Regions from separate parts of the Paenarthrobacter sp. NPDC091711 genome, predicted to be linked through region 1. Evidence: riboswitches for the same ligand, from Rfam matches in the RefSeq annotation. Region 1 holds a riboswitch; each other region holds the start of a gene.
The links. Region 1 has a riboswitch for S-adenosylmethionine ahead of ACIQH5_RS08650 (aminotransferase class V-fold PLP-dependent enzyme). Riboswitches for the same ligand answer to the same signal wherever they lie in the genome.
Positions count from the first base shown of each region.

Region 2: it holds a riboswitch for S-adenosylmethionine, as region 1 does, so the genes downstream of both, ACIQH5_RS17470 (hypothetical protein) here and ACIQH5_RS08650 (aminotransferase class V-fold PLP-dependent enzyme) in region 1, are expected to answer to the same signal.
Region 3: it holds a riboswitch for S-adenosylmethionine, as region 1 does, so the genes downstream of both, ACIQH5_RS10115 (homoserine O-acetyltransferase) here and ACIQH5_RS08650 (aminotransferase class V-fold PLP-dependent enzyme) in region 1, are expected to answer to the same signal.

Region 1 is NZ_JBIVTF010000004.1:166,594-170,510, reverse strand. It holds gene ACIQH5_RS08660 (ribosome small subunit-dependent GTPase A) at 1-759, shown strand, start outside; gene hisN (histidinol-phosphatase) at 815-1,627, shown strand; SAM riboswitch class IV at 1,808-1,921, shown strand; gene ACIQH5_RS08650 (aminotransferase class V-fold PLP-dependent enzyme) at 1,954-3,363, shown strand; gene ACIQH5_RS08645 (class I SAM-dependent methyltransferase) at 3,441-3,917, shown strand, end outside.
Region 2 is NZ_JBIVTF010000013.1:51,535-55,451, forward strand. It holds gene ACIQH5_RS17460 (helix-turn-helix domain-containing protein) at 1-152, opposite strand, end outside; gene ACIQH5_RS17465 (sodium:solute symporter) at 419-1,954, shown strand; SAM riboswitch class IV at 2,140-2,259, shown strand; gene ACIQH5_RS17470 (hypothetical protein) at 2,276-2,608, shown strand; gene ACIQH5_RS17475 (hypothetical protein) at 2,605-2,796, opposite strand; gene ACIQH5_RS17480 (VIT1/CCC1 transporter family protein) at 3,063-3,917, shown strand, end outside.
Region 3 is NZ_JBIVTF010000005.1:76,885-80,801, reverse strand. It holds gene ACIQH5_RS10125 (VOC family protein) at 1-167, opposite strand, end outside; gene ACIQH5_RS10120 (bifunctional o-acetylhomoserine/o-acetylserine sulfhydrylase) at 369-1,709, shown strand; SAM riboswitch class IV at 1,873-1,989, shown strand; gene ACIQH5_RS10115 (homoserine O-acetyltransferase) at 2,005-3,123, shown strand; gene ACIQH5_RS10110 (hypothetical protein) at 3,127-3,636, opposite strand; gene ACIQH5_RS10105 (winged helix DNA-binding domain-containing protein) at 3,699-3,917, opposite strand, start outside.

The sequences.
Region 1 (3,917 bases):
GTTGTGGTGGCCAATGCCGATCAACTCGTTGTGGTTGTTGCAGCAGCCAACCCCGAACCGCGTACCGGATTCATTGATCGTGCGCTGGTGGCAGCATACGACGCCGGCATTGAGCCGCTGCTGCTCATCACCAAGGCGGATGTCAAAGACCCGGCCGAACTCCTTGCCAATTACTTGAGCTTGGACTTTCCCGTGATCATCAGCCGGACTGCTGATTCCGAGGCCGGCGGCATCGATGCCCGCTCGGACGATGGGCTCTCAGCCCGCCTGGACAAGGACGCTGTATCCCAGCTGCGCTCACACCTCGGTGGAAAAGTCACGGTCATGCTCGGCCACTCCGGCGTGGGTAAATCCACCATGGTTAATGCCCTGACAGGTGCAGAGCGCGCCACGGGCGGTGTCAACGCGGTGACAGGCCGGGGCCGACACACCTCATCCTCGGCTTTGGCACTCAAACTTGACGATGCTCCCTCCGGCAGCTGGATCATCGACACTCCCGGCATTCGATCCTTCGGCTTGGCGCATGTGGACCCGGACCGGATCCTGCATTCATTCCCGGATCTCGAGCCCGGCACGGAGACCTGCGACCGCGGTTGCAAGCATGGTGCCAACGCTACTAACTGCGGTCTGGATGCATGGGTGAACGATGGCCATGCCGGCCCGTCAGGAGTAGCACGACTGGCCTCCCTGCGCCGCCTGCTCGGTGCAGACCCAAGGCTCGAAGCCAAAGAGACCAAGGAGCTGGGAACCGTCAACTAATCGTTGCCGGCTTCACCTCCCCACTGCAGCGAACGTTTCAGGATAGTTTGGTGGCATGACCCAACCCGTTTCCACCTACAACGATGACCTGCGCCTTGCCCATGTCCTCGCTGATTCAGTCGACGCCCAGACCATGGATCGCTTCAAGGCACTGGACCTGCAGATCGAAACCAAGCCCGACCTCACGCCGGTAACTGACGCTGACAAGGCCGCTGAAGAAGCAATCCGCGGCCAATTGTCCCGCTCCCGTCCGCGGGATGCGGTCCTCGGCGAGGAGTTCGGCAGCAGTGGACACGGTTCGCGCCGTTGGATCATCGACCCCATTGACGGCACCAAAAACTTTGTCCGCGGCGTCCCGGTGTGGGCAACACTGATCGCCCTCGTCGACGAAGGGGAACCCGTGGTGGGCGTAGTCAGTGCGCCGGCCCTGGGCAAGAGATGGTGGGCTGCCAAGGACATGGGCGCCTACATGGGCCGCTCCCTCGCCTCGGCAACGCGGCTCAAGGTGTCGAACGTCTCCCGCCTGGCCGATGCTTCCATGTCATATTCCAGCCTTTCGGGGTGGAAGGAACGCGGCAACCTGGATGAATTCATGGGGCTCACCGAAGACATCTGGCGCACCCGCGCCTACGGTGACTTCTGGTCTTACTGCCTCGTGGCCGAGGGTGCGGTCGACATCGCCTGTGAGCCGGAGTTGAACCTCTACGACATGGCAGCCCTCGTCCCCATCGTCACTGAGGCCGGCGGCCGCTTCACGTCCTTGGAGGGCGAAGACGGTCCCTTTGGCGGCAATGCCTTGGCAACGAACTCGATCCTGCACTCGGAGGTCCTCAAGCGACTGAACCCCGGACTGGACGACCTTCTTTAGTCCTTACGCTCCTCGCTCATCAGACGTGCGACGGAATTTTCGACGGCGGAGGCCCTCTTTGAGGAGCCTTCGCCGTCTTTTATTCGGCCAAGTGGGCGATTGCCATTCGACGTAACAAAAGGCTTAACAAAGGGAAGCGGCTTTGGAAGGGCGCCCGGACGTGCCTTAGCCTTTTTTACAGGTCACGAGTGCCAGCGCTAAACCCCGGTTTGCTGGCCGGCAACCCTCCATTCGCGGTGGGGTGCCCCGGGTGACGACCCGGCCGGTCCGGAACGGATGCGGCAAGCGCGGATCCCCCTATGGGGGTCCCTCTTGAGTGAGGTCCCATGAGCACTGTCACGTTCGACTCAAACACCCTTCCGTCTTTCGTTGAGGAAACCGCTGCAGAGGCGGCTGCGGCGGCACGTCCGCTCGCCGCGGTCACAGGCGCCGAGCTGCAGGCCCCACTGATTCAGGGTGGGCACGTCCGTTACGCCAACCTCGACTACGGTGCTTCGGCGCCCGCCCTGACCATTGTCTCGGCCCACCTCAACGAGGTCCTGCCCTATTACGCCAGCGTTCACCGGGGAGCCGGGTACGCCTCCCAAATCAGCACCTCGGTGTACGAGAATTCACGGAACATCGTTCGGGATTTCGTCGGCGGCCGGCCTGATGATTCCGTGATCTTCACACGCAACACCACGGACTCCTTGAACCTCCTGGCCGGATGCCTGCCGCAGGTGGACGGCGAATTCACGGGCGAGGTCCTCTACCTGGACATCGAGCACCACGCCAACCTGCTTCCCTGGCAAGGAGTCCCCCACCGCAGCGTCGTTGCGGCGCCAACCTTGGCCGAGACGCTGGACAAGCTCCGCGCCGAGCTTGCCCAAGGCGGAGTCAGCCTGCTGGCCGTCACCGGCGCCTCGAACGTTACAGGCGAAATCCTTCCCATCGCCCGGCTTGCTTCGCTGGCCCACGAACACGGCGCACGAATAGTGGTGGACGCAGCCCAGCTCGCGCCGCACCGCCGAATCAACATCACCGAGGCTGACGTCGACTACCTGGTCTTCTCCGGACACAAGCTCTACGCCCCCTTTGGCGCCGGCGTCGTGGTAGGCCGTCCGGACTGGCTCGACGCCGGGACTCCGCACCTTGCCGGGGGCGGCGCTGTTCGTGAAGCCCGTTTGGACTCGGTCAGCTGGGCCGCTGGACCCGCCCGACACGAAGGCGGCTCCCCCAATGTGCTCGGCGCCGCGACACTCGCCCGGGCCACCCAGGTACTGGCAGGGCTGGACCAGGACGCGTGGCACGCCCATGAATCCGCCATCCGCTCCTACCTGGTCAAGGGGCTGGAAGCGATCGACGGCGTGACCGTCCACAAGATCTTCGATGACTCGCTGGACACCATTGGCGTGGTCAATTTCTCGGTGGAAGGATTCGACGCCGGTTTGGTTGCCGCTTATCTCGCGGCTGAACACGGAGTGGGCCTGCGTGATGGCCGCTTCTGCGCGCACCCGCTCCTCAAGCGCCTCGGCCTTCCCTCGGGATCTTTGCGCGCCAGCTTCGGCGTCGGCTCCCGGTTGGAGGATGCCACCAGACTGCTCGCAGGCATCGAAGGACTCAAGCGCAACGGACTCGGCTGGGACTACGTGGTGGACGAAGGCCGCTGGGTTCCGGCCAACGACCACCGTAGCTACCCCGAGTGGGCACCGAACACTCCGGGCACTGCAGGTGCAGCTCCCTGCACTGTCGACTAGAAGCAGTGGCGGCCGGATTCCATGCGGTAAATTCGTAGGGTACTTTTAGCCACCCTCCGAAGGAGTTCTGCGTGTCCCTGCACTCCCAGGGCACCGCGAGCGATGCGGCCGGCATCCCCGGACCAGCAGGACCGCGAGGCCCAAAACTGCATGCCACCCGCAGGCTCGAACTTGGCCAGAGCTTTCAGGACGGCGGAGAACATTACCACCGCGTGCGTCCGGGTTATCCCGCTGATTCGGTGGACTGGCTCGTCCCGCCGGAGGCCCAATCCGCGGCCGATCTCGGAGCGGGCACCGGCAAGTTCACGGCTCTCCTTGTGGACCGCGGACTGGAGGTTGCCGCCGTCGATCCTTCCACGGACATGCTGGAGCAACTGCACAAGGCCTACCCCCACGTCAATGCGCAGGAGGGAACGGCAGAGGCAACTGGACTGGCGGACTCAGCATTCGACGTCGTCAGTGTTGCCCAGGCCTGGCACTGGTGCGAGCCCCTCGCAGCGAGCACGGAGATCGCCCGGATCCTGCGGCCACATGGCGTCCTGGGGCTGATCTGG
Region 2 (3,917 bases), on a different contig from region 1:
AGGTCCCGCTCCACACGGCTGAGGAAGCCCTTGGTCAGTCCGGTGGCGTCCGCCACTTGCTCAATAGTGAGGCGCTGCGCTTGCCGGGCTGCGCGGATTCTGGAACCGATGGCAACTGGAACATTGCTCGGTTCAACGGGTAGAGCCTTCATTCACGAACCTTTCAGGCCTGTCATGTGGCCCTGTCATTGGAGCAATAGTAGCCGGGAGACAGGCCAAGAACGCCAGAATACGCGGAAGCATGACCAAAGGATCTTGACTGTTACTCCCATCACAACATATCCTCATAGGCAACAAGTGTTGTCTGTGAGGCACACAACACCTCCTCAATCTCCAATCGTCAGCACAGAGACTTCGTCGCTTCGCAGGAGTATCGTCGAAAACCCCAACCTCTGTGCATCAGCTCCAAGGACCGTTCATGGAATCATCGGCTATAAACATCGCAATCGTGGTGGTGTACCTGCTCGCCATGCTGGCATTCGGCTGGTGGGGCAAGTCCCGCACCAAGAACAACAGCGACTTCCTGGTGGCCGGCCGCCGCCTGGGACCCTTCCTTTACACCGGCACCATGGCTGCAGTGGTCCTTGGTGGCGCATCCACCGTGGGCGGCGTCGGCCTCGGCTACAAGTTCGGCATCTCTGGCATGTGGCTTGTGGTGGCAATCGGCTCAGGCGTGCTGCTGCTCAGCCTCCTGTTTGCCGGGACCATCCAGCGGCTGAAAATCTACACGGTCTCCCAAATGCTGAGCCTCCGCTACGGCAGCAAAGCCACGCAGACCTCCGGCATCGTCATGCTCGCCTACACGCTGATGCTGTGTGCCACGTCCACCGGCGCGTACGCCACCATCTTCGTGGTGCTGTTCGACTGGGAGCGTTGGCTGGCTATCGCCGTTGGCGGCGCGATCGTCCTTGTCTACTCGACCATTGGCGGCATGTGGTCCATCACGTTGGCCGACCAGGTCCAGTTCATCATCAAGACCGTGGGTATCTTCTTCCTGATGCTCCCGTTCGTCCTGAACGCAGCCGGCGGCATGGACGGCATCCGTGAGCGCCTCGACGCAAGCTTCTTCCAGATTGACGGCATCGGCATCCAGACCATCATCACGTACTTCGTGGTCTACACACTGGGTCTCCTGATCGGCCAGGACATCTGGCAGCGCGTCTTCACTGCCAAGACCCCCACCGTTGCCCGTTGGGGCGGCGCAACTGCCGGCGTTTACTGCATCCTTTACGGCATCGCCGGCGCCCTGATCGGCCTGGCCGCCCGCGTTGCCTTGCCGGACATTGACGTCGCCAACCTCGGCAAGGACGTGGTGTACGCAGAGGTCGCAACCCACATCCTGCCTGTCGGCATCGGCGGCCTGGTCATGGCTGCAGCTGTTGCAGCAATGATGTCCACGGCTTCCGGCGCCCTGATCGCCGCGGCAACGGTGGCCCGCGCCGACGTCGTCCCGTTCGTGGCCAGCTGGTTCGGCAAGACCATCAACACTGATGACACCGAAAACCCCGAGCACGACGTCAAGGCCAACCGCTACTGGGTCCTGGGACTCGGCATCGTTGCCGTGCTGATCTCCATGGCAGCGCAGGACGTGGTGGTTGCCCTGACCATCGCCTACGACATCCTGGTGGGTGGCCTCCTGGTAGCCATTCTCGGCGGCCTCGTGTGGAAGCGCGGAACCGGAATCGCCGCGGCGTGGTCCATGGCCATCGGGTCGGTCCTGACCCTCGCGTTGCTGATCCTCTTCGCCGTAGGAGCGATCCCGAGCGCGGACGGCGTCTACGCCAACGAGCCGATCTACTTCGGCCTGGCAGCCTCGTTCGTCGCCTACGTAGTGATTTCGCTGCTCACCCCGCCCACCGATCCCGCGGTTCGCGAGGCCTGGGACAAGCGAGTGGCTGGTGCCGTCTCGGAAGAGCTTCCTCCTGAGGCCCACCCGGTCAGCAGCCACAAGTAAAAAGAGACAAGTACGACGGCGGCGCCTCCCCTTTCCGGGGTGGCGCCGCCGTTGTTTTGTCCCCAGGAGAAACGTCCACCCGGCAGGTGCGTTGCGGGGCCCACTCTGCGCCCCAAAACCCCACCCAAACACGCACACCAGGCCCCACAACGGGTATCCCTAGCAATGGGGTAGGGTGGTCCCAGCTTCAAGAGATGTGGCGCCAAGCTCCGACTTGCCACGCACCAACCCCATGTTCACGGGTGGTTCGGATGAGGAAGCGGCCCGTCCCGGACCAGAGACAACCGAGCGGGCAAGAGCACTCCACCAAGGAGCAGTCCCTTGCCGTACCAAGGCGATATCACCCCGGCAGCAGCCAGCACCCCAGCAATTGTGAGCACCCCAGACACAACAGCCACCACCACGGTCGCGGTGATTCCCGCCGTCGACCTCTTCCTGGGCACGGTGACCATCCTGGCCGGGAACGGCGCCACGGCCCGAACCGGGCGCTTCGGGCATCCCCACCCGCAATTGATCGCGCAGGCGTTGGCCCACGCGGTCCGGCCAACGCGTTGGTGTGAAGTGTCAAGGACGCTAACGGTGACTGTCGCCGCGGCGGGCCGGCGCGGCGGTGTGCAGCGGCACTTCACACTTAGCCACGAAGATCCGGCCTAGCTTTCCTCGTCCTCCGCACGGAACTCTTCGGTTTCGTCGATGGGGACCACGCGTTCGTCGTCGTCGGGGGCGTCTACTTCCTCAACCCAGGGCTGGTCCACTTCCTGGTCCTCGGCGTAGTCGTAGGCGGGGTCGGACTCAATGGTGGTCCGTTCCTGGTAGTTGGCGTGTGATTCGGTGGTGTTCATGGTGCAACCTCCGTCTCGTGGGCCGGTGTTCACGGGCCGGCTCAGCCCGTTGACCCGAATGCAGGAATCCAGGAGTGGGAGGACCCCAATCCCCTGTCCTTCCATCTGAGCACCGGCATAGGCAAGGGTCAAGGAGCGCCGAAAATTACGGTGCACCGAACATTCCGGTTAAGGAATACCAGCCAAAAATCCGCGCGGATAAGCGGTAGTGTGGGGCGTGCAATGGGGCCGCACCTACCCCACCCAGCACAGGAGACAAAGTGCAGATGCACCAGGAATCCCATAGTTCGTCGAGCCCCGCTCCGGACCCCACCCCCGAATCAGCAGCCGCCGAAAACACTGGTACCCAACCCCCGCCGCCGTCGCACGCGGACATCCGCCGCTGGCGCCAGTACCTGGCTGACGAGCGTGCCGAGGCCGCCGTGTACCGCGAACTTGCCCAGCGGCGTGACGGTGAGGAACGCCAAATTCTGCTCGCCTTGGCCGAAGCCGAAGGCCGGCACGAGGCCCACTGGCTCAAGCTCCTTGGTGAGCACGCCGGAATGCCCAAAGCAGCATCCACCCGAAGCCAGTTCCTGGGATTCCTTGCCCGTAACTTCGGCTCCGTCTTTGTGCTTGCCTTGGCCCAGCGTGCCGAAGGCCGTTCCCCCTATGGCACGGAGCCTGCAGCAACACCTGCCATGGTGGCCGATGAACAAATTCACGAAGAAGTAGTCCGGGGCCTGGCCACGCGTGGGCGCAACAGGCTCTCCGGGACATTCCGCGCCGCCGTTTTTGGCGCCAACGACGGCCTGGTCAGCAACCTTTCGTTGGTGATGGGCATGGCAGCAACCGGTGTGCCCAGCCCCGTGGTCCTGATGAGTGGCGTGGCAGGTTTGTTGGCCGGTGCACTGTCCATGGGCGCGGGCGAGTACGTTTCGGTCCGCTCCCAGCGGGAACTCCTTAACGCCACGTTGCCCACGCAGGCAACCTTGACGGCCGCGCCGTCGTTGGACATCGAACACAACGAGCTGGTCCTGGTGTACCTGGCCAGGGGCATGACCCACGAGGCCGCGGAACACCGCGCCGCCGAGCGTATGGGATTGTTCAGCTGCGACTGCGATCCGAGCCTGTCCTTGCAG
Region 3 (3,917 bases), on a different contig from region 1:
ACTTCCAAGTACTTGTTATCCGCAAGGGGAATGATCATGTTCCGGGTGCCGAAGCGCGGGTGCACTCCGCCCCGGACAGCGTCCACTCCCAATGCCGCGGAAATTCGTTCGGTAGTGGCCAAAAGGCCATCTCGTTCACAGGCGTAAGAGACGTGATCCATGCGCATGGCTTCATCTTGGCACTTTGTGATCGGGGTCTCAGCTAAGTCAAGCCTAACTAAGGTGGGATGTGTATAACTTTCGCTCTGAGCGTCATGGAAGGACGCGAAGAGACCAGTTGATTCCACCGGCGTCATAAAGCTGTCTTAGCTTCCGGACAGTTCCTAGACTGGCCCCAGCTCAGCTGCACCACATTGCCTGCCAATCCCATGCGCCACGAACAGGAGAACTCCATGTCCCAAGGATGGTCTTTCGAAACCCGCCAGATCCATGCAGGTCAGGAGCCTGACTCCGCCACCGGAGCGCGCTCCCTGCCGATCTACCAGACCACGTCTTTTGTGTTCCCCAGCGCCGAGAGCGCTGCCAACCGTTTTGCCCTGGCCGAGCTGGCTCCCATCTACACGCGCATCGGCAACCCGACGCAGGATGCCGTGGAGCAGCGGGTCGCGAGCCTTGAAGGCGGATTGGGTGCACTCCTGCTCAGCTCCGGACAGGCAGCGGAGACTTTTGCCATCCTGAACATTGCCGAAGCGGGCGATCACATTGTGGCCAGCCCCAGCCTTTACGGCGGCACCTACAACCTGCTGGCACACACCCTGAAGAAGTTCGGCATCTCCGTCACCTTCGTGGAAGACCCGGACAACCTGGACCAGTGGCGTGACGCCGTCCAGCCGAACACCAAGTTGTTCTTCGGCGAGGTTGTCTCCAATCCACGGCAGGACGTTCTGGACATCGAGGGCATCGCACGCACCGCCCACGAGGCCGGCGTGCCCCTGATCGTGGACAACACCCTTTCAACGCCGTACCTCATCCGTCCCATCGAGTGGGGCGCGGACATTGTGGTCCACTCTGCAACCAAGTATCTGGGCGGCCACGGGTCCGCAATCGCAGGTGTGATTGTGGATTCCGGCAACTTCGACTTCGGCAAGGATCCGGAACGCTTCCCCGGATTCAACACCCCGGACCCCAGCTACAGCGGGCTCGTTTACGCCCGGGATTTGGGCAAGGACGGTGCGCTGGGTGCCAACCTGTCCTACATCCTCAAGGCCCGTGTCCAGTTGCTCCGCGATCTCGGCTCGGCTGTGTCGCCGTTCAATGCCTTCCTCATCGCCCAAGGACTGGAGACACTGAGCCTGCGCGTGGAACGTCATGTTGCCAACGCCACCAAGGTGGCCGAATGGCTTGAAGGCCACGACGACGTCGAATCGGTCGCCTATGCGGGCCTGCCATCCAGCCCTTGGTACCAGCGGGGCCAGAAGTACGGCCCCAAGGGCACGGGGGCAATTGTTGCCTTCAACATCAAGGGCGGCGTGGAAGCCGGTAAGCGTTTCGTGGACGGACTGGAGCTGCACTCGCACGTTGCCAACATCGGTGACGTCCGCTCGCTGGTCATCCACCCGGCGTCGACGACGCACAGCCAGCTGACGGTGGAACAGCAGCTCGCTGCAGGCGTCAACCCCGGCCTGGTCCGATTGTCCGTGGGCATCGAACACGTGGATGACATCATCGCGGACCTCGAAGCCGGATTCCGGGCAGCCAAGGGCGCCTGACGCCTCGCGCCCAAAGCACTGACCCGGCTGCCGCCCGCGCCGACGATTATTCGCCGGGCGGCAGTTCCGGGCCCTGGTTCGTGAACGAAGAGACCTCAAACCGTCACACTGTTGTCACATTCTTCGCCATAACCCCCCTGTGTTTCCTAGACTCGTCGTATTAGGTCATGAGTGCCAGCACACAGCCCCGGCTTGCTGGCCGGCAACCCTCCTCCGCGGTGGGGTGCCCCGGGTGAAGACCTGGCCTGTTCGCACGCAAGGCGACGGGCAAGCGCGAGGTTAAGGTGTCAAAGGAATGACCATTACTGCTACAGCCCTTCCAAAATCCGGAGAAGAAGACGGAACCGTCAAGTACGCCGGCGTCGGTCCGCTGGAACTCGAAGCCGGCGGATTCCTGCCCGACGTCGTTCTCGCTTATGAGACCTGGGGGCAGCTGAACGCCGATGCCTCCAACGCGGTGCTCATCCAGCACGCACTCACTGGCAGTACGCATGTAGCCCGCGGAGCCACTGACGAGGAAGGATGGTGGGAGCAACTCGTTGGTCCCGGTGCCACCATCGATACCAACAAGTTCTTTGTCATCTCCATCAACATCGTGGGCGGCTGTTACGGCAGCACCGGCCCATCATCAGAAGCTCCGGACGGACGCCCGTGGGGCTCACGTTTCCCGCTGGTCACCCTGCGCGACAGCACTGAGGCTGAGTCGCGCCTCGCCGATGCCCTGGGAATCGAGGCCTGGCACGCCGTATTGGGCGGATCCATGGGTGGCGCGCGCGCCCTTGAGTGGGCTGTGACCTTCCCAGACAGGGTAAAACGTTGTGCCGTCATTTCGGTGGGCGCCTACAGCACGGCCGAGCAGATTGCTTTCGCCCAAGCCCAAACCCTTGCCATCAAGCAGGACCCGAACTTCAACAACGGCGACTACTACGGAGATACCGCGCCCGAGCACGGTTTGGCATTGGCCCGGCGCATCGCCCACATCACGTACCGCTCGGCGTTGGAGCTGGACGTCCGCTTTGGCCGGCAAGCCCAGCACCAGGAGACTCCGCTGGCCGCCGTATTGGGCGAGCGCGGCCGCTACCAAGTGGAAAGTTACCTGGACCACCAAGGAACCAAACTGGTCCGCCGCTTTGACGCCAACAGCTACATCGCCATCACCGAGGCATTGATGTCCCACGACGTCACCAGGGGTCGCGGCTCGTTGGAAACGGCGCTTTCCGGTGCTACGGCTGAGTTCTTCGTGGCGGCCGTGGACAGCGACAGGCTCTACTTCCCGGCTCAATCACGGGAACTGGCCGCAGCGCTCCCCGGCGAAGTGCCGGTTCACGTCATTGAGGCTCCGATTGGCCACGATGGCTTCCTCACCGAAATCGGCCAGCTCTCCGAGCAGCTCCGCGAAGCATTTTTTGCCTAAGCTTTAGCCGTTCATGATGTCGCCGCGCTGCCTCATGTAATCCTCCATGGCGATCTCGCCGTTGCTGAACTTCGCGTCCAGCTCTGCCAGCTTGCGCGCCCGGTATCCCTGCGGCTCAGAACCGTTCGTTGCGGGAAACGTGCTGGGGGATGACGGGCTCGACGGCGGCCCGGACTGCGGCGCGTCATCCACCGGGCGGATGACGGCCGGCTCGGACGGATAGCCCGGATAGCCCTGACCCGGATAGCTCTGGCCTGGGTATCCCTGACCCGGGGAGCTCTGCGACGGGAAATTCTGCGACGGGTAATTTTGCCCGGGGTAGCCCTGTCCCGGGTGATCCTGCCCCCGGTAGTCCTGCTGCGGGTAGCCTGGGCCGGGCAGATTCTGCTGCGGGTACTCGGGGGCGCGGAAGTCTCCGTGTTGGATCCGGCGCGCCCGGGAGCGGTTGTACATGCGGATTCCGAGTGGAATCAGCCACGAGCAGACGATGATCCAGAAGATCAGATTGTTCACAGTGCAGGCCTCCTAGGTCTCACCCCAGCTTAGTCCTGTGCCCTTGGACCGTTCCCGCCACGTCACACCAGCGTGACGTCCATGCCCAGAAACCGGCCATAACGATCCACCTCGGCCTGCAGGGCGGCCTGCTCCTGCGCAGTGGCAGGCCGGTTCATTCGCACGTCCAGCTCGCACGCCCCGCCGGAGAATCCGTGACGCCACCATCCGGCCAACCTGCCATCCAACAGGACCACGTGCATGGGTCCGTTGTCCTCGGGGAAGTAGGGCGCCGTTCCGCC